2 regions of the Arthrobacter sp. Y3224198 genome follow, and region 2 is predicted to be linked to the other one. Evidence: riboswitches for the same ligand, from Rfam matches in the RefSeq annotation. Region 2 holds a riboswitch; the other holds the start of a gene.
What was found. A riboswitch is a leader RNA that binds a small molecule or an ion and turns the genes downstream of it on or off. The one in region 2 is predicted to bind cyclic di-AMP.
Positions count from the first base shown of each region.

Region 1: another riboswitch for cyclic di-AMP. It lies ahead of AC5RUF_RS07705 (LysM peptidoglycan-binding domain-containing protein); the one in region 2 lies ahead of AC5RUF_RS09775 (NlpC/P60 family protein).

Region 1 covers NZ_JBNHFG010000010.1:37,800-53,069, reverse strand. The annotation lists gene ligD (non-homologous end-joining DNA ligase) at 1-158, opposite strand, end outside; gene AC5RUF_RS07710 (MFS transporter) at 241-1,461, opposite strand; cyclic di-AMP (ydaO/yuaA leader) riboswitch at 1,892-2,041, shown strand; gene AC5RUF_RS07705 (LysM peptidoglycan-binding domain-containing protein) at 2,048-2,926, shown strand; gene AC5RUF_RS07700 (response regulator) at 3,017-3,691, opposite strand; gene AC5RUF_RS07695 (DUF4118 domain-containing protein) at 3,688-6,213, opposite strand; gene kdpC (K(+)-transporting ATPase subunit C) at 6,217-6,813, opposite strand; gene kdpB (potassium-transporting ATPase subunit KdpB) at 6,863-9,010, opposite strand; gene kdpA (potassium-transporting ATPase subunit KdpA) at 9,013-10,674, opposite strand; gene AC5RUF_RS07675 (potassium-transporting ATPase subunit F) at 10,674-10,763, opposite strand; gene AC5RUF_RS07670 (TetR/AcrR family transcriptional regulator) at 11,103-11,744, shown strand; gene AC5RUF_RS07665 (SDR family NAD(P)-dependent oxidoreductase) at 11,779-12,528, shown strand; gene AC5RUF_RS07660 (alpha-amylase family glycosyl hydrolase) at 12,555-13,904, opposite strand; gene AC5RUF_RS07655 (hypothetical protein) at 14,050-14,313, shown strand; gene AC5RUF_RS07650 (transglycosylase domain-containing protein) at 14,327-15,270, opposite strand, start outside.
Region 2 covers NZ_JBNHFG010000014.1:27,183-42,452, forward strand. The annotation lists gene AC5RUF_RS09730 (DNA repair helicase XPB) at 1-601, opposite strand, end outside; gene AC5RUF_RS09735 (helicase-associated domain-containing protein) at 594-3,041, opposite strand; gene AC5RUF_RS09740 (hypothetical protein) at 3,099-3,386, opposite strand; gene AC5RUF_RS09745 (cold-shock protein) at 3,604-3,987, shown strand; gene AC5RUF_RS09750 (DUF3027 domain-containing protein) at 4,009-4,581, shown strand; gene AC5RUF_RS09755 (MFS transporter) at 4,635-5,915, shown strand; gene serC (phosphoserine transaminase) at 5,961-7,088, opposite strand; gene AC5RUF_RS09765 (iron-dependent transcriptional repressor DtxR) at 7,301-8,005, shown strand; cyclic di-AMP (ydaO/yuaA leader) riboswitch at 8,096-8,289, shown strand; gene AC5RUF_RS09770 (M23 family metallopeptidase) at 8,416-9,066, shown strand; cyclic di-AMP (ydaO/yuaA leader) riboswitch at 9,192-9,350, shown strand; gene AC5RUF_RS09775 (NlpC/P60 family protein) at 9,354-10,118, shown strand; gene AC5RUF_RS09780 (NlpC/P60 family protein) at 10,145-10,927, shown strand; gene AC5RUF_RS09785 (HNH endonuclease) at 11,187-11,687, shown strand; gene mobA (molybdenum cofactor guanylyltransferase) at 11,687-12,298, shown strand; gene AC5RUF_RS09795 (DUF6457 domain-containing protein) at 12,335-12,619, shown strand; gene AC5RUF_RS09800 (molybdopterin molybdotransferase MoeA) at 12,616-13,911, shown strand; gene fdhD (formate dehydrogenase accessory sulfurtransferase FdhD) at 13,984-14,826, shown strand; gene AC5RUF_RS09810 (sensor histidine kinase) at 14,830-15,270, opposite strand, start outside.

The DNA of each region.
Region 1 (15,270 bases), on a different contig from region 2:
GCGTGGATGAAGGCCTGGCCCACCTCTGAGAGGTAGCGGGCCAGATCCAGTTTCGTGATGCCCGGTTTTGGCCAGAGCACCCTTCCGGGGCTCGAGATGCGGACCTGGCGGTCCCCATGCGGGCCGGGAACGGTCAGGGTGGTTTCCTCACGTGCCATGGTGCTTCCCCTCTTTAGTGGAGACCTGTGATCCACGAGGTTACCTGCTGCCCGGGAGGGATTGGAGCAACCCGCCCCCGGCTCAGGCGGCCGGAACGCCCAGCTTCGGATCCACGGGGGTGCCGGGCCGGATCTGCTTGCGTCCGTGGACAAAGTAGTACAGCACGGTGGATGCCAGCAGCACGGCGGCCAACACCCAGTACATGCCGTGGAATCCGGCTGCCGGCAGGAGCATGCCGAGCAGCAGCGGGCCCAGGCCCACGCCCGCGTCCATCAGGATGAAGAAGGTGGAGGTTGCCAGGCCGATCCGGTGGGGCGGTGCCATGGTCACGGCAATGGCCTGCGCACAGGGCATCAGGGCGCCGAACCCGAAGCCCACGAACACCCCGGCCAGGGCCAGCACCGTGTCATTGGGGGCGTAGGCCAGCAGGGCAAGGCCCGCCGCGAAGGACACCAGAGTCGGGTAGACCACGGCGTTGTCTCCGTGCCGGTCCTGAATGCGGCCCACAAAGAGCCGGGAGACCAGGACGACCACGGCGTAGACCATAAAGAAGAAGCTGGCTCCGAGCACGAGGTCTTCGGACTGGGCGTAGGAATTCAGGAAGGACAGGATGCCGGCATAGGCGGCTCCGGCAATGAACATCACCGAGGCAATCGGCAGCGCACTCGGGTCAATGATGTCCGTCAGGTGCATCCGCCATTTGTTCTGCTGCTCTTCGGGTGTCGGTGTCCGCTCGGGCAGGCGCAGCACGAGGGACAGGAGGAGCGCGACGGCGGCGCAGCCGGCGGTGACCAGGAACAGGGCGCGGTAGCTCACCGAGTCCACCAGCAGCACGGCAAGGAACGGGCCGGCGGCCGTGGCGAGGGTGGTCGAGATACCGAAATAGCCGGTGCCTTCGCCGCGCCGGTTAACCGGGATCAGCCCCATAACGGAGGCGGAAAGGCTGGTGCTGGCCGCGCCGAAAGCAGCTCCGTGGACTATCCGCACGGTCAGCAGGAGGGCCAGGTTTCCGGCCGGGATGTACAGCACGGCGGCCACCACAAACACTGCAAGGCTGATGATCAGCAGCCGCCGCCGGCCTACGAAATCCAGGAACTTCCCGGCAAAGACGCGGGCCACCAGGGCACCGATCACAAAGGAACCGGAGGCAAACCCGCCGGCACTGTCCGACGCGTTGAACCGCTCGACGGCATAAAGCGCCATTGTGGTCATCAACAGGTAGAACACCATTGAAAGGAAAAGATTAGTGACTATCGCCAGCACAAATCCCTTGGTCCATAATTTCTGACCGCTGCCAGCCATTCTTTCTCCTGTCTCCGTATTGACCCCCGAGGAATCCGCCGCCAGATTGAAAGGCAGCCTAACTACCTTACGCCCGGACAAAGCGGACATCGGACAGTGCGGGGGAAGTGGGACGAAGGCCACATTTGCGCAGCGCAGTCAGTCGAGACAGTCCAGCACCAGCAGTCACGGCAGTATCACAGGCTCGCGCAGGCGGCGGCGCGGCAAGGAGCAAATGCCGGGCCAGGACGGGTTAAAGGTGGGACTGATGGGCATCAAGGGGGCTGGAATCAACCGATGTTGTTAGCACATTGCGGCGCCACTCACACGCCGAAGAGAACCCGATCACAGAATGGTTATCCAACCGTAACCATCTTGTAGCGTAGTGGGCATGCCGCTTTCCTTGATGCGGCGCCCCGGGCTTGTTACCTAGCTCTGCCGCTGGTCCGGGGTCCACAGAACGCAACACCACGGCAGGGGCGGGGGAACCAATTACGGGTTCCACGAATCCTTGGGGTTAAGCCATCCGGATTCAGTCCGGTGGCCGGGTGACTCCCATCCGCATCCGACAGCTCACCTCGCAGGTATCGGGAGAGGTTATATACACATGTCATTCAACAAGACCCGTGCACGTCACCGCGCCGAGACCACCGGCGTTTGGTCCACCATCTCACAGACCGCCGCAGGCCGCGGCCGCACCATCGGCAGCACCGCCGCCGTTGTAGCTGCCGGTTCCGGCCTGATGCTCGGCATGGCCGGCCCGGCCTCCGCCGGTGTAGTTGCCAACGACAACTACACCCCCGCCCAGACCGCTGCTCCGGCTCCTGCCCCTGCTGCCGCCCCGGCGGCTGTGGCTCCCGTTGCTGCACCCGCAGCTGCTGCGTCCACCCACACAGTCCAGTCCGGCGACACCCTGGGCCAGATTGCCGCTGCCTACGGCGTCGGCCTGGACAGCGTCCTGGCGCTGAACGGACTGTCCCTGGCCTCGGTCATCTACCCCGGTGACGTCATCACCGTCTCCGGCGAAGCTGCTCCGGCCGCCATCGACTACACCGCTGTTTCCTACGCCACCGAAAGCTACGCCGCTCCGGCTGCCGCAGCCAACACCGGCGTCATCAGCACCCAGGCCACCTCGGTGACCCCGGCTCCCGCTGCCGCCGTGGGCGGCACCAATGCCATCATGCTGGCCTCGGCTTACGCCCAGCTGGGCGCAGCCCAGGACTGCACCGTCCTGGTGGAGCAGGCACTGCGCGCCGCCGGCCACTCTGTCGGCGATCTCGCTCCGGCCCAGCTGGCTGCCTACGGCACCCAGGTCTCCACTCCGGAGCCCGGCGACATGGTCTACTACGCCGACGGCGGCATGGGCCTGGCCCACATTGCCATCTACGTCGGCAACGGCGAAGCCATCCACAGCGGTTGGAACGGCAACCAGACCGTTGTCCAGTCCGTGAACGTCGGCTCCGGCCCCGTGTTCTACCGCGCATAAGGCTCCCGGGCCCAACGCACGGCCGGCACCGCCGGCTGACCCGCAATGCATCCGTTCCTCAAAGAGGGCGGATGCATTGCGGTTTAAGCATCAGGGCACAAACCGGTAGCCCATCCCGTGTTCGGTCAGCAGATGGGCAGGACTGGCCGGATCGGTTTCCAGCTTGCGGCGCAGCTGCCCGATGTACAGGCGAAGATAGCCGGCGTCCGTGGTACCCGGCCCCCAGACATTGTTCAGCAGCGTCTGCTGCGTGACGAGCATTCCGGGATGGGCCAGCAGCTCGGAGAGGAAACGCCATTCGGTGGGTGTCAGCCGGATGTCCGTTCCGTCATCGGTCCGGGCGATGCGGCGTGCAGCCAGGTCCACGCGGACGGCACCGAAGCTGATCTCACTGGGTCCGGCGGCCGCCGGCGACCGCCGGGACAGGGCACGGATCCGTGCCAGCAACTCCTCGGTGGAGAAGGGCTTGGTGACGTAGTCGTCCGCCCCCAGGTCCAAGGCCCGCACCTTGTCCGCCGGGTCCGCCCGGCCTGAAACCACCAGGATGGGCACGCTGCTCCAGCCCCGCACCGCTTCGATGACATCCATGCCGCTCAGTCCCGGCATGCCCAGGTCCAGGACCAGGAGATCGGGGTGGGTGTCCACTGCCTTGCGGATGGCCGTGCTGCCGCTTTCGGCGGTGACCACGTCATAGCCGTAGGCGCCCAGGGTGATGCGCAGGGCACGGAGGATCTGGACGTCGTCGTCCGCAATCAGGATCCTCATCCCGCCACCGCCGCCGTATCCGGCACCGAGCTTCGGGCCGCTGCCGGCAGCGAGAGGACCATGGTCAGTCCGCCGCCGGGTGTGTCTTCGGTTTCCAGTGTTCCGCCCATGCCTTCCGTAAATCCCTTGGCCAGCGCCAGGCCAAGGCCCAGCCCGGTTGCATTATCCGTATCCCCCAGCCGCTGGAACGGGACGAAGATCTCGCCCCGCCGTTGTTCGGGCACTCCGGGGCCTGAGTCTATGACCCGGACCTCCACCCGGCCGGCAAATTCGCTCACCGCCAGCACCGCCCGGCTGCCGGCGGGGCTGAACCGCACCGCGTTGGCCAGCAGATTGACCAGGACCCGCTGCAGCAGCACCGGGTCAGCCATCACGGTGCGCTGGACGGAGGGAATCTCCAACTCCACTTCGGCCGGCCCCAGCTCCAGCTCCTCCAGTGCGGGGAGCACTGCATCGGCCACATCCAGCGGCTCCAACGCGACCCCCACTACTCCCGCCTGGAGCCGGCTGACATCCAGCAGGCTCGTTACCAGGGACGAGAGCGAGGCCAGGGATTCCTCCGCGGTGGCCAGCAGTTCGCTGCGGTCCTGTTCGGACCATTGCACATCGGTGGCCCGCAGCCCCGTGACGGCCGCGGTGGCGGCCGTCAGCGGACGGCGCAGGTCATGCCCCACGGCGGCCAGCAACGCGGTACGCACCTTGTCCGCTTCGGCCAGGGACCCGAGACCCCGTGCCGTTTCCGTCAGCTCGCGGTGTTCAAGGGCGGCTTCCAGCTGGGCGGTGATCACCGCCAGCAACCGCCGGTCCGAGGCCGCCAGCTCGCGGCCCCACAACTCCAGGAAGCCGCGCTCCCCCAGCTGCAGACGGGTGAATGCCGGCGACTCGCCTACCGCCCCGGCCGGCCAGTCGCCGTCGCTGTACAGGGTGCCGCCGTCGGCCCGCAGCCGCGCTGCGCCGAGGTTGAACGCCTCGCGGGTCCGGCCGACGAGGGCGGCCAGGGCATCCTCGCCGCGCAGCACGCTGCCGGCGACGGAAGCCAGCAGCTCCGACTCGGATGCCGAGCGGCGGGCAGTACGGGCACGCCGTGCTGCCGCATCCACCACGTAGCTGACCAGCAGGGCGTTGACCACGTACAGTGCCAGCGCCAGGATGTGCGACGGCGTGGCCACCGTGACGGTGTACAGCGGTGAGATGAAAAAGTAGTCCAGGGTCAGTCCCGAGAGCAGCGCCGCAAACAGGGCCGGCCAGATGCCGCCGACCAGCGCCACCAGGATCACCAGCAGCTGGTAGCTCAGCACATCCCCGGTGATGGTTTCGCTGCTTCGGGCCGCCACGAGGGCCGCCGTCAGCAGCGGACCGCCCACCAGGGCAAAGGCGAACCCCAGCGCGCGCCGCCGCACCGAGAGGGCACTGCCGAACTGCGGCAGCACCAGGGTCCGGGCCGCGGCCGAGTGCGACACAATGTGCACGTCAATGTCCCCGGACTCACGGATCACGGTGGCGCCGATTCCGGGCCCGGACAGCAGGGCCGCCAGCCGGGGCCGGCGGCTGACACCGATCACCAGCTGGGTGGCATTGACGCCGCGGGCGAAGTCCACCAAGGCCTGCGGAATGTCGTTGCCCACCACTTGGTGGAAGCTGCCGCCCAGTTTCTCGACCAGGGCCCGCTGGGCGGCCAGCTCCCCCGGATTCGGTCCGCGCAGTCCGTCGTTTCCGGACACATGCACTGCCAGCAGCTTCCCGCCGGCGGACCGGGCGGCAATCCGGGCACCGCGGCGCAGCAGGGTGTGCCCCTCGGGCCCGCCGGTCAGGGCAACCACCACCCGTTCCCTGGCCTCCCATTTGCGGCTGATGCCCTGCTCGGCGCGGTACCGGTTCAGGGCGGAATCCACCTCGTCGGCCAGCCACAGCAGGGCCAGTTCGCGCAGTGCCGTGAGGTTGCCAAGCCGGAAGTAGTTGGACAGCGCGGCATCCACCCGCTCGGACGGGTAAATGCACCCTTCCGCCAGCCGCCCGCGCAGGGACTGCGGCGCCAGGTCCACCAGCTCCACCTGGTCCGCGCCGCGCAGCACCTCATCCGGCACGGTTTCCGCCTGCAGGGTCCCGGTGATCTGTTCAATGACGTCATTAAGGGAATCGATGTGCTGGATGTTCACCGTGGACAGGACGTTGATCCCGGCCTCGAGCAGTGCCCGAACGTCCTGCCAGCGCTTCTGGTGCCGCAGCCCCGGGGCGTTGGTGTGCGCCAGTTCATCCACCAGCGCGTACTCCGGCCGGCGCTCCAACAGGGCGCCGAGGTCCATTTCCTGCAGCATCAGGCCGCGGTGCGGCATGCTGATCCGCGGTACGGTTTCCAGCCCCTCGGCCATCGCCGCGGTGCCGGCCCGCCCGTGGGTTTCCACCAGTCCGACCACCACGTCGCGGCCCTCCCCGCGGAGGCGGCGCCCCTCCTCGAGCATCGCGTAGGTCTTGCCCACGCCGGGCGCCGCCCCCAGAAATACCCTCAGTTGTCCCCGCGTCATGGACTAAGTGTCCAGCTCCGCCAGTGAAATGTTCAAAAGCAACACGTTCACTGCGGGCCGGAACCCTGTGGACTCGGTGGCCCGGCCGACCAGGTCCCGCACCTCCTCCTCCGCCAGCCCCCGCGCCTGCGCCACCCGCGGCACCTGCAGCTGCGCGTATTCGGGGCTGATATGCGGATCCAGTCCGGACCCGGAGGCGGTAACGGCATCCGCGGGAACATCCCCGGGAGCCGCCCCTTCCAGCGCGGCCACCGCGGCACGGCGTTCGGCGACGGCGTCGGCCAGGTCCTCGCTCAGCGGGCCCAGGTTGGAGCCGCCGGAGGAACCGCCGTCGTACCCGTCCCCCGCCGCAGACGGTCGGGACTGGAACCATTCGGGCAGGGCCGCGCCGTCGGCGTCCGTGAAGGACTGCCCAATGAGGCGGGACCCGGCAACCTCGCCGCCGGCCTCCACCGGCGAGCCGTTGCTGCGGCCGGGAAGGGCCACGGCACCTGCGGCCGCCAGGGCGAACGGGTAGGCCAGGCCCAGGACAAGGGTGAGCACGGCCAGGGCACGCACGGCGGTGCCGAGCTGGCGCATGCTGCTGCGGACGGGATTCATTCAGAACTCCTCAAACAGTGATGGATGGTGATCATGGGACCGGGGCCGCTCAGAAACCGGGCAGCAGGCTGACCAGCAGGTCAATGAGCTTGATGCCGATAAACGGCGCCACCACCCCGCCCACGCCGTAGATCAGCAGGTTGCGGGTCAGGACGGCGGAGGATCCGGCGGCCCGGTACTTCACGCCGCGCAGCGCCAGCGGAATCAGCGCCACAATCACCAGGGCGTTGAAGATTACCGCGGACAGGATGGCCGAGGCCGGCGAATGCAGCTGCATCACGTTCAGCGCGGCCAGTCCGGGGAACACTCCCACAAACATGGCCGGGATGATCGCGAAATACTTGGCAATGTCGTTGGCAATCGAGAATGTGGTCAGCGCCCCGCGGGTAATGAGCAGCTGCTTGCCGATGCCCACAATGTCGATCAGCTTGGTGGGATCGGAGTCCAGGTCCACCATGTTCCCGGCTTCCTTGGCCGCCGAGGTTCCGGTGTTCATGGCCACCCCGACGTCGGCCTGGGCCAGCGCGGGAGCGTCATTGGTGCCGTCGCCCGTCATCGCCACCAGGTGCCCGCCCTCCTGTTCCCGGCGGATCAGGGCCATCTTGTCCTCCGGCGTGGCTTCGGCCAGGAAGTCATCCACACCCGCTTCCGCCGCTATGGCCTTAGCCGTGTGCGGGTTGTCGCCGGTGATCATCACGGTGCGGATGCCCATCGCGCGCAGTTGGGCGAAGCGCTCCTTCAACCCGTCCTTGACCACGTCCTTGAGGTGGACGACGCCGAGGACCCGGGTGCCGCCGTCGGCGTCCCGGACCGCCACCAGCAGCGGGGTGCCGCCGCCGGTGGAAATCCGCTTCACCTGGTCCTCCACGGCGATCAGCACGTCGACGTCGATCCCGCCGGATGTGGCGGTCCAGTCCAGGATGGCGGACGCCGCCCCCTTGCGGATCTGCGCGCCGTCGGGGAAGTCCATGCCGCTCATCCGCGTCTGGGCGGTGAAGGGCACACTGATGGAGCCGGCCGGCGGCTCGGGCCGGCAGCCTTCCCGGGCGGCCAGCTCCACAATCGACTTGCCCTCCGGCGTTGGATCACCGAAGGAGGACAGCACGGCGGCGTCAATCAGGTCGGAGGCCTGGGCTCCGTTGATGGGGATGAATCCGGCCGCCTGCCGGTTGCCGTAGGTGATGGTGCCGGTCTTATCCAGCAGCAGGGTGGTCACGTCGCCGGCAGCCTCCACGGCGCGGCCGGACATGGCCAGCACGTTGCGCTGTACCAGCCGGTCCATGCCGGCAATGCCAATGGCCGAAAGCAGGGCGCCGATGGTGGTGGGGATCAGGCACACCAGCAGGGCTACCAGGACCGGGATGCTCACTGCGGCGTTGGAATAGGCCGCCAGCGGGTTCAGCGTCAGCACCACCACGATGAACACCAGGGACAGGGTGGCCAGCAGGATGTCCAGTGCTATTTCATTGGGCGTTTTCTGCCGGGCGGCACCTTCCACCAGGCGGATCATCCGGTCCACGAAGGTCTCTCCGGGCCGGCTGGTAATCCGGACCACAATACGGTCCGAGAGCACACGGGTACCGCCGGTGACCGCTGACCGGTCCCCGCCGGATTCGCGGATGACCGGCGCCGATTCGCCCGTGATGGCGGATTCATCCACCGAGGCGATCCCGTCGATCACATCGCCGTCGCCGGGGATGACATTGCCGGCTTCCACCACCACCACGTCGCCGAGGGCAAGGTCTGCCGATGCCACTTCCTCAACCTGCGCGGACAGCGCCGCCCGGTCCCGTTCGGCGTCGTAGCCGGTGACCCGGAAAGCTGCAGTGGTGGCCCGGCTGGCCCGCAGCGTGGCGGCCTGGGCCTTGCCGCGGCCTTCGGCTACGGATTCGGCCAGGTTGGCAAACAGCACGGTGGCCCACAGCCACGCCGCAATCAGCCAGGCGAAGGCGGCCGGCACCGGGGTTCCGCCGGAGTTGAGCGGACCGCCCGTGAAGGGCTCGGCGACGGCGATCAGTGTAATCAGCGCCGCGCCGACCTCCACGATGAACATCACGGGGGTCCGGACCATCACCCGGGGATCGAGTTTCCGGAAGGCTCCGGGCAGGGCGGCGGCCAGCGAACCGGCCGTGATGCCGCGCCCCGGAGCTGCCGGTTCGGAGAGGTCGGGTGTCGAAGGTTTGGTAAGTGTGGACATGGTCAGAGCAGTCCTTCCGCCAGGGGTCCCAGCGCGAGTACGGGAAAGAAGGTCAGTGCGGTAACGATCACCGTGACGCCGCACAGGAGCGTGACGGATTGGAGCCGGTGCGTCGGCAGGGTTCCGGCCGAGACGGGCACCTTGCCCTGCTGTGCGAACGAACCGGCCAGGGCGAGCACAAACACCATGGGCAGGAACCTTCCCACGAGCATGGCCACGCCCAGGGCCGTGTTCAGCCACGGGGTGTTGGCGGTGAGGCCGGCAAACGCGGAGCCGTTGTTGTTGGCCGCGGAGGTGAAGGCATACAGCACTTCGCTGAAGCCGTGCAGCCCCGTGTTGAGGATGGAGGTTCCCTCAATGTCGGCGCGGACGGCCGGGATGGCGAAGCTCAGCGCCGTCCCCGCCAGGACCAGGGTTGGCATGGTCAGGATGTACAGGCTGGCCAGCTTGATTTCCCGCGGACCGATTTTCTTGCCTAGGTATTCCGGGGTGCGTCCGACGAGCAGGCCGGCCACAAAGCAGGTGATGACGGCCAGGACCAGCATGCCGTACAGGCCGGAGCCGACGCCGCCGGGAGCCACCTCGCCCAGCATCATGTTCAGCATGGCCATCATGCCGCCGAAGGCACTGTAGCTGTCGTGCATGGAGTTCACGGCACCGGTGGACGTCAGGGTGCTGGTGGATCCGAAGAGCGTGGACCCGGCAATGCCGAACCTTTGCTCCTTTCCTTCCATGGACCCTGCGACCGACCCGGCAGCGTTGAACTCGAACGCGGTCATGGCGGTCAGCGAGACGGCGAAGATGGCGGCCATGGCGGCAAGGATGGCGTATCCCTGCCGGCGGTCGCCCACCATGGTCCCGAACGTGCGGGGCAGGCTGAACGGGATGGCAAGCATCAGGAAGACTTCCACCAGGTTGGTCCACCCGGTGGGGTTCTCGAAGGGATGCGCGGAGTTGGCATTGAAGAACCCGCCTCCGTTGGTGCCCAGCAGCTTGATGGCTTCCTGCGAAGCCACCGGCCCGCCGGGAATCACCTGCTCGCCGCCAACCAGGGTGGTGACCGTGGAGAACCCGTTGAAGTTCTGGATCACTCCCCCGATCATCAGCACCAGTGCGGCCAGGACAGCCCCCGGCAGCAGCAGGCGCAGCAGCCCGCGGGTGAGGTCCACCCAGAAATTGCCGATGGTATCCAGGTGCCGGCCCGCCAGTCCGCGCACCAGGGCAACCGCCACGGCCAGCCCGACGGCGGCGGAGAGGAAGTTCTGCACGGCCAGGCCAAGCATCTGCACGGCGTAGCCCATGGTCACTTCCGGCGAATATGACTGCCAGTTGGTGTTGGCCAGGAAGGACGCAGCGGTGTTGAACGCCAGTGCCTCCGGCACGGCGGGCAGCCCAAGCGAGCCGGGCAGTATCGGTTGGATGCGCTGGAGCACGTACAGCAGCGCCATGCCGGCAGCTGAGAACACCAGCACCCCGCGCAGATAGTTCTGCCAGGACTGGCCCGCCCCGGCATCCACCCCGACGAGCCGGTAAAAACCGCGTTCCACCCGCAGGTGCTTTTCGGAGGTGTACAGGCGGGCCATGAAGTCACCCAGCGGCCGGTAGGCCAGGACCAGAAGCACCACCAGCGTGAGGACCTGCACGGCCTCAAACCAAGCGCCCATCAGAACCGCTCCGGTCTGACAAGGGCTGCCAGCAGATAAACGGCAGCCGCAGCGCCGAGGCAGAGGGCCAGGATGTCGAAGAACGTCACAGCTTCTCCACCGCCCCTGCCATCAGGACAAACGCAGCAAACAGGGCCGCGAAGCCGGTAATAAAAAGAACATCGAGCACGGAAGTTGCCCCCAGGCTGGATCGGCGTGCCGCCGGTCGGCGGCACGGGCACGTTGTGTGCCGCCTTCGATTAGATGCCCGCCGCGGAGCCCGGATGACCATCCTTATGTTTTCCTCACGGCTCCCGGACAAACCCTTACGGAATGCCTATGCCCGCACGCCTCGGAGCGACGTCCCGCCGGGGCCCAACCGCTGGGTATACACTGTAAACATCCACTCACCGCCCGGCCCTGCCGGCCTGGTCCCAAGGAACCGTCTAATGCCCCATCAGCCGCTGAGACCCGGCCCGATTGCCGCAGCAGCCGTGCACATTGCCGACGCCGAAGGGCTCGACGCCGTTTCCATGCGGCGGGTGGCCCGCGAGCTGGATGTATCAGCCATGGCCCTGTACCGCCATGTGGCCGACCGGCAGGCACTGCTGCTGCTGATGGCCGAAACTGTGTCCGGGGACTACGCCCTGCTGCCGCCGGGAAAACACACCTGGCAGCAGATGCTCATGCATATGGCCGACGCCCAGTGGAACGTCTTTACCGCCCACCCCTGGCTGTTGAGCATCGTCCTCACGCCGCGCCGGCTGGTGAATGCAGCCAGCCCCGACGAGGTCGAACTCCTGCTGGCCACGCTGGAAGCGGCCGGATTCAGCCGGGAGCAGTGCTTTGACTGCCTGCTGGGAGTCTCGGCGGCCGTGATCGGCACAGCCACCATCACCATCGCCGCCCACACCGGACCGGAGCTTTCCGAGCCGGAGGCACCCCCACGCTGGGATGCCGAAACGGTGGCCCGCAATCCCCGTGCCGCCGGCTTCCAGGACCAGGGGATCAGCTACCCGGCCTCGCGCCGCTCGCTGGATTTCTTCGTCGCCAACTTCATCCGCGGCGTCGGGCGCACCCTCAATAACTGACCGGGCTACCGCCCGGGCTTACGGAAGGAAAAGCATGTTGCTTCAGAACAAGACCGCGATCATCACCGGCGGTGCAGGAGGTATCGGCCAGGGCATCGTTCGCCGGTTCCTGTCCGAGGGCGCCAATGTTGCCGTGGTGGATATTGACCAGGCCCAGGGAGAGGAACTGCTGGCCGGCCTGACGGGCCCGGGGGAAGCGATTTTCATCGCCAAGGACATTTCCAAGCCGGAGAATGCTGCAGCGATTGTGGCCGAAACAGTGGCACGCTTCGGCGCCCTGGACATCCTGGTCAACAACGCCCACGCCTCCAAGCAGGCACCGATCATGGAGACCACTCCGGAAATCTGGGACCTGTCCTTTAACACCGGGACCATGGCTACGTTCCACCTGATGCGCGCCGCCTACCCGGAGCTGAAGAAGACGCGCGGCAGCATTGTGAATTTCGCTTCCGGCGCCGGTATGAAGGGCCTGCCGAACCAGGTTGCCTATGCAGCGGCCAAGGAGGCCATCCGCGCCATTTCCCGCACCGCCGCCAATGAGTGGGCAGCCGACGGCATCCGGGTCAACGTGGTCTCCCCCGTGGCACTGACTCCGGGAATCGTGCAGTGGAGCAAGGCCTACCCGGACGCATACCAGGAAGTAGTGGACGGCGTACCGCTGGGCCGGCTGGGTGATCCGGAAACGGACATCGCCCCGGTGGTGGTGTTCCTGGCCAGCGAGCAGGCACAGTACGTTACCGGTCAGACACTGATGGCCGACGGCGGCTCCATCAAGCTGTACTGATCCGGCACAGGCAAAGCTCCGGCGGTCTAGCCCAGCACCGCCCAGCCCAGGGCCGGCAGCGCCAGCCGCTGTCCGGGAACGTCCAGTCCGCCCTCACCGGCCAGGACATCCCGGACAGCGGCCGGAACCTCCACCGTGGCCGCCGTGTCCGCCAGGTTCAGGGCGACAACCAGCGAGTGGGCGTCCTGGTGCACTTCGTAGACCAGCTGCTCATTGGCCAGCACATGCACGCGTGTGCGGGCGGAATGCACCCATGCGTGGCGGCGGCGCAGCCCGATCAGTTCCCGGTGCAGCAGGTACAGCGGCTGCCCCGCCGCAGAAAGCCTGTCCGGCGCCTCGGGAAACAGCGGACGGATGTCATCGTCTCCCCCGGCGCGGTCTTCCTTGATGCCCCGGTAGCCCTGCTCGTCGCCGTAGTAGATGGCCGGGGTCCCCGGCAGGGTCAGCAGCAGCACCACCGCGTGCGGCAGCCGGCCCGACGCTGCCAGGCGGCTGGCAATGCGGGTTACGTCGTGGTTCCCCACGAAGGTGAAGGGGACAAAAGTATCCAGGAACTCATTGTGGCGTTCGAGGGTCCAGCTGAGTTCGTAGAAGTTGCCTTCGGAGAGCGAGCTCCACACCGCCTTCCAGAGCTCGTACTGGGTCACGGAGTCCAGCGTTCCGTTCCGCACTTCGGCCGGATAGTCGCCGTGGATGTACTCCCCCACAAAGTACGCGTCCGGAAATTCGCTGCGGACATCGGCCAGCACGCCGGCCCAGAACGACGACGGGACGGCGTAGGCAGCGTCCAGCCGCCAGCCGTCGGCACCCCGGCGAAGCCAGTGCTTCATCACGCCGGCGACGAAGGCTGCCACCTCCGGCTCCCCGTGGTTCAGCGCCACCAGGTGGCTGTGGCCTTCAAAGTCCCGGTACTCCGGCTCCGTTCCGGGAGCGGCACCCTCCGGCCAGGTGAGATGGAACCAGCCGGCCTCCGGGGCATCCGGCCCCTGTTCCAGCACCCTTCGGAAGGGGGCAAAGGAGCGGGCAGTGTGGTTGAACACGCCGTCCAGCAGCACGCGGATGCCCCGGGCATGCGCCTGGCGGATCAGCTCATCGAAGTCGGCGTCGTCGCCCAGCCGCGGATCGATCCGGTAGTAGTCGGTGGTGTCATAGCCGTGCGTTTCGGAGGCGAACACCGGACCCAGGGCCAGCCCGGAGGCACCCATCTCCACCACGTAGTCCAGCCAGTTGGCAAGGTGCGGCAAACGGTGCCGGACGGGACCCTGGTCCTGTGCCGCCGGGACGGCCGGCACAGCCTCCCGTTCGGCTCCGGTGAACCCCAACGGATAGACGTGCCACCAAATGGCGTGCTGTACCCAGTCCGGCGTCGTTATCAAGAAAAGTGCCCTCCCCGTAGTCCATCAGTCAGGTACCAGTCTGCCATCATCAGCACCCTTACCGCCCACCGGCCTCCGCAGGGAATTACTGCACCCCGGCCGGCGCTGTAGGAGGTGGAAGCAACCACGAAAGTGAAGGACCCCCATGGCTTTGGAACAGATCGGCAACCAGCGGACCGGCATCGACGAGCGGCAGCAGAAAGTCTTCGACTATGTGCGCCGTTACGGGCGGGTCCAGCCGCAGGACGTCGCGGAAGAGTTTGACCTCGGCGGCGTTCAGACCCTGAACGTGCTCACCTCGCTCGAAGAGCTGGGCGCCCTCCGGCTGGTTTCCGGCGGGGACGGCGTTTTCGCAGTCCCCACCGGCCAGTCGCTGTGCGACCCCTACACGGGCACCTGCAGCATCTAGGGACCGGCCGGAACTACAGCATGCTGCGGGGCACGGCAGGGAACGCCCCGCCGTCGTACAGTCCGGCCACCGCACGCATGTACCCGGTCCACTGCGCACCGGCCAGCGCGGAACCGTCCACGTAGGAGCGGGAAACCCCGTTGATCTCCAGGTTGTTCAGTGACGTGTAGGAGTTCCAGTTGCCTACCCAGGACGCAGTGGCAATGCCGGTGGTGTAACCGACGGTCCAGGTCTGCTCGGACTGGTCGGTGGTGCCGGTCTTGGCCGCCGCGGGCACGCCGATGGGGGCGATGCTGCCAGGTGAACTGTTCACCAGGTTCTGCAGCGGAGACGTCACGGCTGCGGCGACATCAGCGGAAACGGCCTGCCGGCACTCCTGCTCCGGGATGTCATACGCCCTGCCCTGCCGGTCGGTGACCTCGGTGAGAGCCGTCGGCTTGCAGTATTCCCCGCCCGAGGCGAAGGTAGCGTAGGCCGAGGCCATGGTCAGCGGAGAAACCTCCTGGCCGCCCAGGACGAAGGAAGGGCTGGTGACTTCCAGCGGTTCCCCGTCCACGGCGCGGTGCACGCCCATATCGGTGGCAATGTCCCGGATGTCGCACAGGTCCAGCTGCGCCGCTTCGGCCACGGTGGCGGTGTTCACGGACCAGGTCAGCCCCTGGCCGACGGTCATGGAACGTTCGTAGCCCTCGGAGGCGTTCTTGAATTTCCATTCGTCGAACTCGGCGTTGCCGCCCAGACAGCTCGCCTTCCACTTGAACCCGGCCGGATAGGACGTGCGGGTGGCGTCGATGGTGTCATTGAGTCCGCGGCCGGACTCCAGCCACGCGGCCGTAGTGAAGGGCTTCATGGTGGAACCGGGCTGGAAGCCGTAGGGCGTGCCGCCCATATCCGCATCCACGTTGAAGTTCAGCTGCGTCCTGCCCTTCCCCGGTTCGGGGGTGTACTCGGTGTTCT
Region 2 (15,270 bases):
CCACGCCGGAACCGCCGGCCCAGAAGTTCTCGGTGGCCAGCTTCTGGTAGGGCCGCAGGGACCAGCCGTCTTCATCCAGCATGATGGGGTGCGGGGTACCGTCCACGTAGCCGGCCAGGTCCTCGGCCGGCCAGCCGAGCTTCAGCAGCAGCTGCTTGAGCTGCCCGCGCATGGCGGACTGCACCACCACGGTCTCGCCGTCGATCCTCGGGCCCAGCAGCGGCTGGATCTTCTTGGCGTGCATTACCTCTTCGAGCACCGGGTAGTCATTGGTGCGCAGCACCAAGCCGTGCTGGGGATCCTTTTCCAGCCGCAGCCGGCCGTACCGGGACATGGTTTCTTCGATGTCGATCAGCAGCGAGTGCGGCACCGGGAACCGGGAGTAGGTGAGCAGCGTGTTCAGTACCTGCTCCGCGTCGAGCCCGGCGGCCCGGGCGTTCCAGAGTCCCAGCGGGGTCAGCCGGTAGCTGTGGATGTGCTCGGGCGCCCGTTCCAGTTCGGCGAAGGCGGCAATGGCATGCCGGGCTTCGGTTGCCTGCTCGTGGTCGACCTCCAGGAGAATCGTCTTATCGCTCTGGACAATCAACGGTCCGTCAACCATGCGCCGGGCTACCCTCCACTATTTCCACATCCATAATCCGATGTACTGACACTGTACGTTCCACGTCATGGCGCGGATCGTAGACCCGGACCCTGCCGTCATTAACCGATAGGGGAACGAAAATCTCCTGCCGCTGATTCCCCTGGCTGTCCACCACGCCCATCCGCACCGAGCTTTTGGTCCGGATGGCCTTGCGCAGGGTCTCCAGGCTGACCAGGGATTCGCTTTCCCCGCCGGCGTGCAGGGGCGGGCCTTCACCGCGCAGGGCGGCCAGTTGGCGTTCCATGTCCTCTTCCGTAAGCTCCCACGGGTTCAGGCGGGTCTTGGACGAGGAGGGGGCGGCTACCGGAACCATCCGGTGGGACCCGACCGGTTTGCGGGCCGGACCTTCCAATGCCGGCGGGTACCCCAGGTCCCGGAGTGCGGAGGTCAGCTCCTTGGCGGGGACGTTGGCGGCTACAACCGTGGGGGCCAGCCGCACCAATCCGAGGGAAGCGGTGCGCGGATCGGCAAGCAGGGCGTTCAGGCCAACCTCGTCGTCACTGCGCAGATAGGAACCTGCGGCACCCACCCGCAGCCGGCCGTACCGGGCAGCGGTGTCTTCGACCAAGTAACGCAGCGGCTGGGGCACCTCGGTAGCCGAATGCTGACGCAGGAACGCCAGGATGCCGTCGGCATCGTGCCCCTCGTCGAGCGCCCGCCGGATGGAATCCGTCGAGAACCGGTAGATGGTTGCCGGGCCCTGCCCCTCGGGGGTGGAGAGCAGCGCCAGTTCCCGCGCGACGTCGGGCTCCAGGTAGCCGGGTGCCACCGCGGTGAGGTCGGCCTGAAGCAGGAAGGAATTCAACGGCGCAGGCAACGCCTCATGAAGCAGCTTCGTGGCGCCGGCATAGTCCCCGGCCGCCACGGCAGACCCCAGCTCAGTCAGGGCACCGGAACCCAGCAGGCCCAGTTGCGCCGCTTCCTTGAGGATGCCCGGGACCAGCCGGGCAAAACGCCGCTGCAGCCGTGGCTGGTGCCAGGTGAGCGCACTGATGAGGTCTTCGGTGTCAAAGGCGCCTACCGTTTCCGAATTGCCGGGGTTTGCTGCGGTTCCCGGCGTCCCCGTTTCCTCTCCGGGCTCGGAGAGCTGGGCCAGCATTTCCAGGGCGCGACGCCGTACCACGGGGGCATCCGGGCGGGACACTTCGGCAGCCAGGGCGTTCACGGCTCCGCCGGCAGGCAGCGGCGCGCCCACCAGGGACGGTGCGCGGTCCGCATCCAGCCACGCTTCCACCAGCCGCCGCCACTGGGCTTCCCGGGTCTCGTTGAGCCAGGACCCCTCCGAGGCGCCCCACCGTGACGTGGCCGCGTCCAATGTCAGCAGGCCGGCGATGGCCGCCAGTTCCAGCAGCCATGAGGTGGTGGCGCCGTCGAGCCGCAGGGATTCGGACAAGCGGCGAACTTCGCGGACGCCCACGCCGCCGGAGCGCAGGGTGCCGATCGGATTCTCCGCTGCGAGGGCCAGCAGTTCCGTCACCAGGCGCAGCGTCTCGGCCACCGCACCGAAAGCCGCATTGTCCCGGAGGATTCGGGTAACGCTGCGGGGCTTGGGCCGGGGCGCCTCCAGCTGGAAATCGGACACAATGACGTGCCCGCGCGAGGCCTGGCCCACCGGGCGGGGGAGTTCAACGTGCAACGCATCCAAGGGAACCAAAAGTCCACGGGCCACCAGCCACTCCACCGGCGTGGGGGAAGGATTGTCCAGCACTGCGCGACCGAGGGCGGCCTTCTTGGGGATCGTGCCCACCGGTGAGTACTTGAAGCGCCGCAGCAGCTCGGTGGTCTGCGGGGGAGCCGTGGCCATCAGGGCGGCCCAGCCGGCCGGATCAGAGACCAGATGGTGCAGGGAGTGTGCCGCGGTGGACGGGGTGTCGGCTTTCTCCACCGGCAGTCCGGTGCTGCGCAGCCCCTCCGCGATGCCCACCAGGCGCTGTCCGAATTCCGGATGCTGGGCGGCAAGCGTGGAATAGGGCCGGCCCAAACCTGCAGGGTAGGCGCCCAGGGCCTCGCCCAGGACGGACACCGGCAGATAGAACCGCCGGGCCGCATCCGCCTTTGGCGCTCCGGGGTGCGGTGTGGCCCGCCGGAGCAGCGCCAGGGAATGCAGATGGCCCAGGATGGCGTCCAAGGACTTGATGGTCGAGCCGGCGATGGCGGCCTTCAGCCACGAGGCAGTGGTGCTGAGGTGTGAATCCTCGTTGGTGGTGAGGTCGACTGCTTCGAGGACCTGCAGTTCCGGAGCCGTCAGTTTCTCGAGGATCCGCTGCACGCTGACCCGGGTGGAGGCCCGGGCTGCCAGTGCCTGGAAATCCGGGACCGGCGGAAGCACCAGGTCGGGCCGGGCCGCGAGCAATTCACGCAGCTGGTCGTCACTGCGTGCGGCTAAATCCTCTGCCAAAGCTCGAATCGCGGACATCAAAACCACGTTACCTGAGTGGGGAGAAAAACGGACCGATCAGCTCCTGCGCCTGCGCCTGATCCCGTTGATGACTGAGGCCGCCATGAGCAGGAACGCGAGGGGCAGGGCGAAGTAGGCTGCGCCCACCAGCCACGGGGCCACGGCCTGGCCCTGCAGGGCGAGGATCAGGACCGCCGCCAGGGTCCCGAGCCCGAATACGGCGAGCACACCGGCAACTGCGGCCAGGAGGCGGGCAGGCCGACCGGCGTTCTCCGGACGGCGCGGGGTCTGTTCGGGCGGAACTGCGGCTGGGGGCCGGACGGCGTCCGGCGGGGTTTTATCCATGGTGATTAACGCTAACAGCGGAAATCGGCCGGACAAAGGGGCGGGCTTGGAGCCCCGTTGGCTGGTCGGGATATTCTAAAGGGAACAGACTTCCCCGTAGTATCTCAGAGGTACGGGGCGCCTTGATGGGCAACGCGGGTCCTGCAATGGCCCTGGAACGGTCATGGAACAAGGCAGGTGTCCTGCCGCAAACGGAACTAAGAGCGAGGTAACCGAAGTGCCTATCGGCAAGGTCAAGTGGTTCGACACTGGTAAGGGTTTTGGTTTTCTGGCCACGGATGATGGGCAGGAAGTCTTCCTCCATGCCTCGGCCCTGCCTGCCGGCGTCAGCGAGGTCAAGCCCGGCACCCGGATGGAATTCGGCGTGGCGGACGGACGCCGCGGCCCGCAGGCCCTTTCCGCCCGCATCCTCGAGGCCCCGCCGTCGGTAGCGAAGGCCACCCGCAAGGACGCCGAGGACATGGCCGTGATCACGGAAGACCTGATCAAACTGCTCGATGGCATTTCCAACGGACTGCGCCGGGGGCGTTACCCGGAAAAGAAGCACGCTGCCAAGGTGGCCGCCGTGCTGCGCGCCGTTGCCGATGATTTGGATATATAAGGTTCGTGTACTGAATTGACGATGACACCGGTATCTCCTTCTCCTGATTCTCCCGCCGAATCCGCTCCGGCGCGCAAACGTGCGCCGCGCCGTCCGGGCAAGCCGGACGCCGTGCTCGCCGCCGCAGTGGCGGAAGCGCGTGCCGGTCTGCTCGAGGTTGCCTCCCCGAACGAGATCGGGGATTACGTGGGTGCCGCGGCCGACGCCGAGCGGCTGGTGACACACCGCTTCACCTCGCTGCGGCCCGGCTACCGGGGCTGGCACTGGTACGCCACCGTTGCCAGGGTGCCGCGGAGCAAAAAGGTCACTGTCAGCGAGGTAGGCCTGCTGCCCTCTCAGGATGCACTCCTGGCTCCGGAGTGGGTGCCCTGGTCCGAGCGGCTGCGGCCGGAGGACATTGCTGCCGAGCAGGAACAGCAGGCGCTGGAGCAGGCTGCGCGCGAACAAGCCGCGCAGCACGCCTCCGGGGATATCGGTGAGGAACAGCCGGAGCAGGATCAGCGGGAGCACGAACAGCCCGACGGCGGGTCGCAGGACGGCGGGCAGCAGCCCGGTGCTTCCTCCGAGACGACGGATGCGCAGGAGGACGAATAATCCGTGACGGCTGCGGCAACAGGTTCATCAATCCCTGAGGGAGCGCTGAGCTGATGTTCCGTTCCCTTCACTTCTTCAACTACCGGATCTGGTTTTTCGGTGCGCTGGTTTCCAACATCGGCACCTGGATGCAGCGCACGGCGCAGGACTGGCTGGTCTATGACATCCTTACCGACCAGGACGCCGCCGCCATGGGCATTGTCATGGCCCTGCAACTGGGCCCCCAACTGCTGCTGGCGCCCTGGTCCGGGCTGATTGCGGATACCTATAACCGGCGCAAGGTTCTGCTGGCGACGCAGGTCAGCATGGGCGGACTGGGCCTGGCGCTCGGTCTGCTGGTTCTCTCCGGGCATGCAGAGCTGTGGCATGTGTACGCGTTCGCGCTGGCCCTGGGCGTGGTGTCCGCCGTGGACGGACCGGCCCGCCAGGCCTTTGTATCCGAGGTGGTTCCCGAACGGGACCTGCCCAACGCCGTCGCGCTGAACAGTGCCTCCTTTAACGGGGCACGGATGGTGGGCCCCGCCGTCGCCGGCCTGCTTACGGTGGCTATCGGCCCGGGTCTGGTGTTTGTCGCCAACGCCCTGACCTTCGGCGCCATGGTGCTCGCGCTGCTGAAGATGCGCGCCGGGGAGCTGCGCACCCTGCCCAAGGCGCCGCCCGGCAAGGGCCGCATCCGCGCAGGACTCGCTTATGTGCGGCACCGGCCGGACCTGATCATGGTGATGCTGGCGATCTTCATTGTCGGAACGTTCGGCATGAATTTCGCCATCTACATAGCGGCGATGGCACGTACCGAGTTCGGGCGGGATGCCGGCATCTTCGGACTCCTCAACTCCGTGATGGCCATCGGCTCCGTCGCCGGTGCCTTGCTGTCGGCGCGGCGGGACCGCCCGCGCCTCCGCTTTGTCTTCGGTGCGGCGGGAGCTTTCGGGATCGCCTGCATCCTCTCCGCTGCCGCACCCGGCCTTGTCCTCTTCGCACTGTCGCTGATCCCCGTGGGCCTCTTTGCCCTCACCCTGATGACCAGCGCCAATGCCTACGTGCAGACCACCACCATCCCGGTCATGCGCGGCCGGGTGATGGCCCTGTACTTCGCCATCTTTATGGGCGGCACGCCGCTGGGCGCACCCATAGTCGGCTGGGTGTCCAATGCGTTCGGCCCGCGGTGGAGCCTGGGGGTGGCCGCCGCATCCGGCCTGGCGGCCGCCGCTATCGGGTTCATCTGGGCGTGGCGTACCTATGGGATGCGCTTCCACTATGACCGCAGCCTGCCCCGCCGGCTGAGCATGACCACCGACGCCCCGGAAAAGCAGCAGGACCCGGACACTGCCTAGTGTCCGGGCCCTGCCGGGGCCGTTACTGAATGCGCCGTTGGAGGATCAGGAATTGGCAATCACATAATCGATGCACGCCAGCAACGCGCTCACGTCGTCGGGATCAATGGCAACAAACGTGGCAATACGCAGCTGGTTGCGGCCGAGCTTGCGGTACGGCTCCACATCCACCACGCCGTTGGCGCGCAGGGTCTTGGCAATCGCCCCTGCGTCGATGCCCTCAGCGAAGTCGATGGTGGCAATGACGTTCGAGCGGTCCTCAGCCCGTGCCACGAACGGGGTGGCGACGGCTGATTTCTCCGCCCAGGAGTAGATCCGTCCGGCCGACTCCGCGGTACGACCGGCCGCGAACGCCAGTCCGCCGTTGGCATTCAGCCACTCGATCTGGGCGTTCAGCGTGACCAGCGTGGACAACGACGGCGTGTTGTAGGTCTGGTTCAGCCGGGAGTTGTCGATTGCGGTCTGCAGGTTAAGGAAGTCCGGGATCCAGCGGTCCCCGGCGTTGATCCGCGCCGCCCGTTCCAAGGCTGCGGGGGAGAACATGGCCAGCCACAGGCCGCCGTCGGAAGCGAAGTTCTTCTGCGGGGCGAAGTAATAGACATCCGACTGGGACACATCCACGTCCAGGCCGCCCGCGGCGGAAGTGGCATCAATGAGTACAAGGGAACCGGGATCGGCTCCTTCCACGCGCCGCACCGGGGCGGCTACGCCCGTGGAGGTCTCGTTCTGCGGCCAGGCGTAGACATCGACGCCGGCTTCCGCGGCGGGCTCCGGACGGGTGCCCGGTTCGGCCTTGATGATGCTCGACGCCGAGAGGAACGGGGCCTTGTTGGTCGCTGCCGCGAACTTTGAGCCGAATTCGCCGAAGGAAAGGTGCTGTGCCTTTTTCTCCACCAACCCGAAGGCCGCGACATCCCAGAACGCGGTTGATCCGCCCACGCCCAGCACCACTTCATAGCCCTCGGGTGCGGAGAACAGGTCCGCGAGTCCCTGGCGCACACTGCCCACCAGGTTCCGCACGGGGGCCTGCCGGTGGGAGGTGCCCAGGAGGGTGGCTCCTGCGGCGGCAAGCGCCGCCATCTGTTCGGGGCGGACCTTGGACGGACCGGCACCAAAGCGGCCGTCCTTCGGAAGGAGTTCAGCGGGAATCTTCAGTGCGGCGGAATCGCCCATTATGTGTCGCTCCAAGCGTGTCGAAAGGTAAGCGCAGATACCCTTTCATTCTGCCGCAAGGCCGCTTGGCGCACGATTTATGACCGGCGACACTGCTGCCTGTGCCGGGCATCCCGCAATTTACCGGCAGTCCCGCGGGTAGGCTAACGTGTTGGCGTATACCCGGGCAGCACGCGTTGCCCTCCTCCCTTCGGTACTAGGAGCGGCCCGTCATGACGGATCTCATTGACACGACTGAGATGTATCTCAGGACCATCCTGGAACTGGAAGAAGAAAACATCGTGGCCCTGAGGGCCAGGATTGCCGAGCGGCTGAGGCACTCCGGACCCACCGTCTCCCAGACCATCGGCCGCATGGAACGCGACGGACTGGTAGTAGTTGCCGGAACCCGCCGGTTGGAGCTGACGGAACTTGGCCGCCGCCGGGCCACCGAAGTGATGCGCAAGCACCGGCTCGCGGAGCGCCTCCTCTCGGACGTCATCGGCCTGGACTGGGCCTATGTCCATGACGAGGCCTGCCGCTGGGAGCACGTGATGAGCGAGCGGGTGGAACGGCGGCTGTATGAGCTGCTGGGGCATCCCACCGAATCTCCCTACGGCAACCCGATTCCGGGGTTGGAAGGCATTGGCGGAGTAGCTGCCCCGGCAGAGGTCTTCCACGCAGGCGTGAATGACCTGGTCTCGGCGGTGGCGGAAGCCATCCCCGGAGCCAAACTGAAGCTCGTGCGGCTGGCGGAACCCATCCAGGTGGAGCCGGAACTACTCTCCCAACTCGACGAAGCGGGGCTGCGGCCGGGCGCAGAGATCACGGCAGAAGTAGTGGGCGGCTATATCTCCGTCCGGGTTCCCGGCATTGAAGGGGCACTGGAACTGCCCGCCGAAGTGGCGGCACACGTCTTTGTCTCACACGCCGGGTAACGGAATGGTCACTTTTGCGCGGTTTACCCTATAGTAAGTTGCGACGCTGAAACACCATCGTTATCCGGTCCGTCCGCCGAGCCCTGCCAGCAGACCGGAGCACCAACTCATCAGGCAGGGGCGGAGGACCCATTTTCCGGCAGTGCAACTGCCTTGGGGTGAAGTCTTCCGGAAGCCAACGGCCCGACGCCCATAGAAGCGCGTTCGGCCGGCGGTACGCCGAAGGCCGAGTTTCTCTACTCGAATCCGACAGCTAACTTCGCAGGCGATCCAAGAGAGGGAAACACTTGTCGAAGCATGCTGCTTCGGGGCGGCGCCGTGCTGCTGCTCCTGCTGCTCCCGCTGCTCCCGCGCGCCGGCGCAGCTCCCAGCCTTCCGGGCGAAGGCGGGTTGAAACCAAAAACATCTCCATGGGTGGCGCCGCACAGAAGGTCGCCATCACAGCGGCCACCTCGGGGCTCATCCTCACCGCAGCGCTGCCCACATCGGCAGCAGCCGATGATCCGGTCCAGCTCCCGACGACGGCTGCCGACGCGCCGGTATCCGCGGATGCCAATGCCAATATCGGTTTTGCCCGCGCCGGCATCAGCAGCAAATATGATCCGGATGCCAAGCTGGCCTCGGTCACCGTGGCCTCCGGATCCCACACTGTTCCCGCGGCTGCCAAGGGCACGCTGTCCACGCCCCTGGATGAAGGGCTCGTGAAGACCTCCGGGTTCGGGCACCGGGTCAGCCCGATCACAGGGCAGGCCGGCGAAATGCATAACGGCCAGGACTTTGCAGCTGCCTGCGGCACGGCGGTGAACGCGGCGGCCTCCGGCACGGTGGTATCCGCCGGCTGGCACCCCTACGGCGGCGGCAACCGCGTGGTCATTGACCACGGCAACGGGGTGCAGACCACGTACAACCACCTCTCAGCGATCTCCGTGTCCGCAGGCACCGAAATCAAGCGCGGACACCTCGTGGGCGCCAGCGGCACCACGGGTGCTTCCACCGGCTGCCACCTGCATTTTGAGGTCATGGTTAACGGGGAAGTTGTTGACCCGTTGGACTGGTTGTAACCGCTCTAATACCGTTTCGTGATCGGAACGTGACATAGCGCAAATGTTGCTGTACGCTCGTCCTCGTGCCTGATTCGCCAACGATCAGGCACCTTCGAACAGATCGCCTAGCTCTGCCACTGTTTGAAGTCCGTTCGCAGAATCGCATGGCAGAGGCGGGGGAACCAATTTCGGGTTTCGCAAGAAGCCCTTGGGGTTAAGTTGCACAAGGCCATAGGCCGGGCAACCGGGTGACTCCCATCCGAATCCGACAGCTCACCTCGTAGGCAATTGGGAGAGGCAAACCTGTGTCATCACACGCTCACGGCCGCCGTCGCGCTGCCACCGTTCAGACCAACCCGATCACTGCACTTTCCAAGGCAGTCAGCAGCAACGCAGGCATGGTGGGCCGTCAGGCCGCCGTCGTTGTCGCAGCATCCGGCCTCGTGCTGGCTGCAGGACTCCCTGCACAGGCAGCGTCCGTCAGCACGGACCGCCAGGCGCTTGAATCCACCCCGTTGAACGTTGTTGCCGGAGACGTCAAGGCTCCCGCAGACGCAACCTTCGCCCTCGACCTGGAAGCTCCCAGCTCCATCTCGGGCGCCGACTACCGCGCACAGGTTGCAGCCGAAGAAGCCGCCGCTCAGGCCGCACAGGAGCAGCAGGCAGCCGCACAGCGCGCCGCAGCTTCCCGCGTAGCCGCCGCACCGGCCGTCGGTGTGCAGACCGCCTCTTCCGCTCCCGCCGCCAGCGCCGTTGCCCCGGGCAACGTTGCCGCCGGCCTCGTAGCCTCCGCTTACAGCCAGATCGGCGTGGCCCAGGACTGCACCGCCATGGTCGAAAAGGCTCTCCGCTCCGTCGGCAAGTCGGTGGGTGACCTGGCTCCCAGCCAGTTCTTCCAGTTCGGCACCGTAGTCGGCAGCCCGGCCCCGGGTGACCTCGTCATCAACGGCGGCCACGTGGCCATCTACGTCGGCAACGGCCAGGTCATCAGCGGCGGTCTGAACGGTGCGAACACCGGCCTGCACAGCCTCTCCGACCTGGGCGGCGTCAGCTTCGTCCGCGTCAACTAAGCACGGAAATCGAGACGCGGAGAATCATGACCTCGACAGTTGAGCGCGCCCGTCACCGGGCGCCGGTTGAACGCACCACCACGCTGAACGCACTTGCCGGTGCCGTGAGCGCCAACGCCGGAACCGTGGGCCGCCAGGCTGCAGTTATTGCGGCTGCCTCCGGTCTGGTCCTCACCACCGGTGTGGCTGCCAACGCCTCCGGCACGGAGCCCCTGCGCGATGTCCAGACCAGCACGCTGGACCTGGCTTCGCTCAAGACCGTGCAGGTCCCCGGCGATGTCTCCATCTCCTTCGAACGCGAAGATATTGCCGGCGCAACTGCGGCTCCCGTTGCCGAAGCCGTGGAAACCGCGGTCCAGGCACAGGACGCGGCAGTTGCCGGTTCGCAGGGCGCACGTACGGCATCGCCCGCAGCTCCGGCTGCCGGTGTTGTTACCACTGCCTCTTCCACCCCGGCGCCCGGGCAGGGCATCCCTTCCGGGGTTGCTTCCACCATTGCCGCTGCAGCTTACGCACAGCTGGGCGTCCAGCAGGACTGCACCATGCTGGTTACCAACGCCCTGGCTGCGGCAGGCATCAACCACCACGGATGGCCTGCGAGCTACCTGTCCCTTGGACGGACGGTCAGTGCAGCCGAGGCCATGCCGGGTGACCTGATCTACTACGCCAACGGCGGCATGGGCCTGGCCCACATCGCGGTGTACGTAGGCGGCGGCCAGGCTGTACACGGCGGCTTCAACGGCAACAGCACCGTTGTGGCTCCGGCGGAGCTGGGCTCCGGCGGCGTCTACATCCGTGTAGGCGGCTAGCAGCTAAGCAACAGGCACCTGAGCAGCACAGCCAAGAAACAACCCGGAAGGCTCCCCATTGGTGGGAGCCTTCCGGCTTTAATACCGGGGACGGGGCGAGGCAACCCGGAACCAGCACCCGGTCCGGCGCGGGTTTTGAGCCGGGAAATGGCCAAGAATGCAATCCCGTCATACTCTTGCATAGACAATCCGATGTGCCGCACGCGTGCCGGTGTCTAGTACTCACTGACTCGTGGGCGGCCTACGAAGAGGTATGTGCATGCGCACTCTCGTTCTGAATGCTGGATATGAACCGCTGGCCGTGATTACCTTCCGACGCGCGCTGGTGCTGGTACTGAGCGGGAAGGCGAGCGTGGTGGCGGAAAGCGGCGAGCCGGTAGTGGGGCCCACCGAAATCCTTCCCAGGCCCTCCGTCATCCTGCTCCACCGTTACGTCCGGGTACCGTACCGGGAAGGCACCGTGGCCACCCGCCGGGGCGTACTGCGCCGGGACAACCATGAATGTGCCTACTGCGGAAAGGCAGCCGCCACGGTGGACCACGTCATCCCGCGCTCCCGCGGGGGAGATGACAGCTGGGAGAATCTGGTGGCCTGCTGCCTGCGCTGCAACAACACCAAAGGGGACCGGACCCTGGCCCAGCTTGGCTGGCAGTTGCGTATTTCCCCCAAGGCCCCGCGGGGAGCCCGCTGGCAGATCCGTGAACTTGAACGCCCGTCCCCGCAATGGGATCCCTTCCTGCAGAACGACACAGCCGCCTGATGCCTGCAATAACCCACAACGCCGTAATACTGGCCGGTGGCCGCTCGGCCCGGCTGGGCGGCCGGCCGAAGGCGCTGCTGCTGGCCGGGGGCGCCACCCTGCTGGAAACGACCCTGGCGGCCGCGGACGGAGCCCAGCATATTGTCGTCGCCGGTCTTCCCGGGCTCCGGCCGCTGTTGGACGGTTTCCCCGGTAACCCCCTGCTGGTAAGGGAAGAACCCGCGTTCGGAGGCCCCGCCGCCGCCGTCGCCGCCGGGCTGGCCGCGTTGCCCGGGCGCAGCGACTGGACCCTGGTCCTGGCCTGCGACATGCCCGGCGTCAGGGCCGCGGTGCAGGCCCTCCTGACGGCCGCCGGCGATGGAGCTGGCGACAGCCTCCTGGCCCTGGACAGCAGCGGGCGCAGCCAGCCGCTGGCGGGGCTGTACCGCACCGCGGACCTACACGCCGCCGTCGCCGGCCATGCCCCCAACGGCCTGACCAACATGTCCATGAAGGCGCTGCTTGCTAGGGTGCAATGGAGGGGTGTTGTTGTTCCCCCAATGAGTACAGCCGATGTTGACACCTGGGACGACGCACAGAATCTGGGTGTGAGCGCCGGAGACCAACCGTAGGCCCCGCGGGCGCCACGGCGAAGCGAAGGAGCACAAATGGCAAGCCAGCAGGAACTACTCGAGGCGTGGAGCGGCAGGCTGCTCAAGGCGCTTGAGCTCGAGGGAACACCCGTGGACGTGTCAGCAGTCCTGGACCTGGCCGCTGCCGCTGCCCACAGCGTGGTGCGTCCGGCTGCTCCGCTGACTACTTATATTGCCGGGTACGCCGCGGGGATGGCGGCCGGAAGCGGTCAGGCATCCGACGCCGTGGCCATGCGCTCTGCTATGGCGGTGGCCGTCAGCGAGTGCCGGTCCGCAGCCGAAGCAGGAGGTGCCGAATGAGTGAACAGGCCGTTCCCGTAATCCTGCCGGCCCAGCCCAATGCTTCCTGGGCACAGGCCAGGCATGCCGCGTACGCCGCGGCCCGTCCGCTGCCCTATGAAACCGTTCCGCTGGACGAAGCACTGGGTCGGATCCTCGCGCTGGAGACCACGGCGCTCCAGCCGGTGCCGCATTATGCCTCGGCCGCCATGGACGGCTGGGCGGTTGCCGGGCCGGGACCGTGGACGGTCATCACCCACCAGGAACCGGAAGTGGAACGTTGGCAGATCCACCGGGAGTCCGGACGCCGGGCCCTGCAGCCGGGAGAAGCAGTGGAGATCCTCACCGGAGGGCTCATCCCGGAAGGGGCGGACGCCGTCCTGCGTTCGGAAAGCGGGAACGTTTCCGGTACGAACCTGCCGCAGCTGACCCTCAGCGACCGGGCCCGGGAATCCGAACCGTCCCCGGGCGAGCACATCCGTCCCGCGGGCGAAGAGGCCTCGGCGGGTGAGACCACCATCCCCGCCGGCAAGCTGCTGAATCCGGCCCACATTGCCCTCGCCGCCGTCTGCGGGCATGACACCCTGCCGGTGCTCCGCTCACCCAGGGTGTCCCTCCTGCTGACCGGCGACGAAGTGATCGAAGCCGGAATCCCCGAGCCGGGGCAGGTCCGCGACACCTTCGGGCCGCAGCTCCCGCAGCTGGTCTCCATGCTGGGCGGGAAGGTGGACGTTGTCCGGCGCCTCCCGGACCGGCTGGAGGACGTGGTTTCGGCGCTGAGCAGCGAAGCCGCCGACGAGCTGTCGATTGCGATGTCCTCCGGAGACGTGCTGATCACTACGGGCGGTACGGGACGTTCCGACGCAGACCACCTCCGCCGGGCACTGGAAGAGGTGGACGCGGAGCTGCTGATCGACGGCATCGCCATGCGGCCAGGCCATCCGACGATGCTCGCCCGGCTGGGGGACGGCCGGCTGCTGGTAGCGCTGCCGGGCAACCCCCTCGCCGCCATGATGGCCGTCTTCACCATCCTTCAACCCCTGCTGGACGGACTGCGCGGGGCTCCGATTTCCCGTGAGCGCCATGTCCTGGCGGGCGTGGACCTGGAACCCCTGCCCGGGCGTACCAGGCTGGTGCCGTGCAGCATCCAGGAGGACCGCGCCATGCCGTCACCGTATTTCCGTTCGGGAATGCTTCGGGGCCTGGCCGAGGCGGACGCCGTGATGGTGATACCGCCGGAAGGGTGCATCAGGGACCAGGCCGTGATGGCTCTTCCGCTGCCCTGGCAGGTTAACCGGGCACCGGCGGGGTAGCGGCCAACGGGATGGCCGGCCGGCAGCAGCGGGTCGGAACAGCAAGCAGTTATTAGGTATAAGGGAGGCATCATGGGACGGGTTACCCAGCGTGGACGGGTCACCAGGTTCCGGTTGGACGGAAACGTCAGCCGGCGGGACGACGTCCTTGCGGGGGAGGAACCGCTGGAGATCCGGGTGGGCGGGAAATCGTTCACCGTCACCATGCGCACCCCCGGCGACGATTTTGACCTCGTGGCCGGTTTCCTGGTCTCGGAGGGGGTGATCTGGGAGCCGGGCCAGCTGATCAGCCTGCGTTACTGCGCCGGTGTGGACGAGGACGGGAAACAGACCTTCAACGTGGTCGACGTCCAGCTGCGGCCGGGCACCCCCCTTCCTGACACCGGCATGGAACGGCATGTGTACACATCCAGTTCCTGCGGCATCTGCGGCACGGCCTCCATCGAGGCGGTGCGCAAGTCCACCCACTTCGACCTGGCGGAGGACCGCATCCGTCTGCCGTTGGACATGCTGGCCGCCCTGCCGGACCGGTTGCGCGAGGGACAGAAAGTCTTCGAGAAGACCGGTGGCGTGCATGCTGCCGGGCTGTTCAGCGCGGAGGGGGAGTTGCTGTGCCTGCGCGAGGACGTGGGCCGGCATAACGCGGTGGACAAGGTGGTGGGCTGGGCCTTGCGGGCCGGGATGCTGCCGCTGCGCGGGATGGCCCTCCAGGTCTCGGGGCGTGCCTCGTTCGAGCTGGTGCAGAAAGCGCAGCTGGCGGGCATACCCGTGCTGGCTGCGGTCAGTGCACCCTCGGCGCTGTCCGTGGAGCTGGCCAAGGATGCGGGGCTTACCCTGATCGGCTTCAGCCGCGGGACTTCCCTAAACTGCTATTCGTCGCCGGAACGGATCCTGGCGGGGGTGCCTGCGGTATAGCCCCTAGCGGGTTGCCGGCAGCAGGACCGTCACGGTGGTCCCCGACCCCACTGTGGACTCAATGCCCAGCTCCCCGCCGTGCTGGAGCACGATGTCCTGGACAATGGCGAGTCCGAGGCCGGTACCCGGGATGGCGGCGGACGTGGCATTGGACGCCCGGAAGAAACGGCGGAAAAGGTTGGGCAGGTCGGTTTCGGGGATGCCGATTCCGGTGTCGCTGACCTGGACGCGCACGCCGGGACCGGCGCCGTCGGGCTGCACCAGTTCCGCCCGTACCTCAACTGATCCGCCGGCGGGCGTGAACTTCACGGCGTTGGAGCACAGGTTGGTGAAGACCTGTTCCAGCTGCGCCCGGTCTCCGTCCACCCGAAGGGGGTCGGGGCCGAGTTCCAGCTGCAGGTCCAGGCTGTTGGCGCCGGCCGCGGGGGCCAGGGAAGCCGCCAC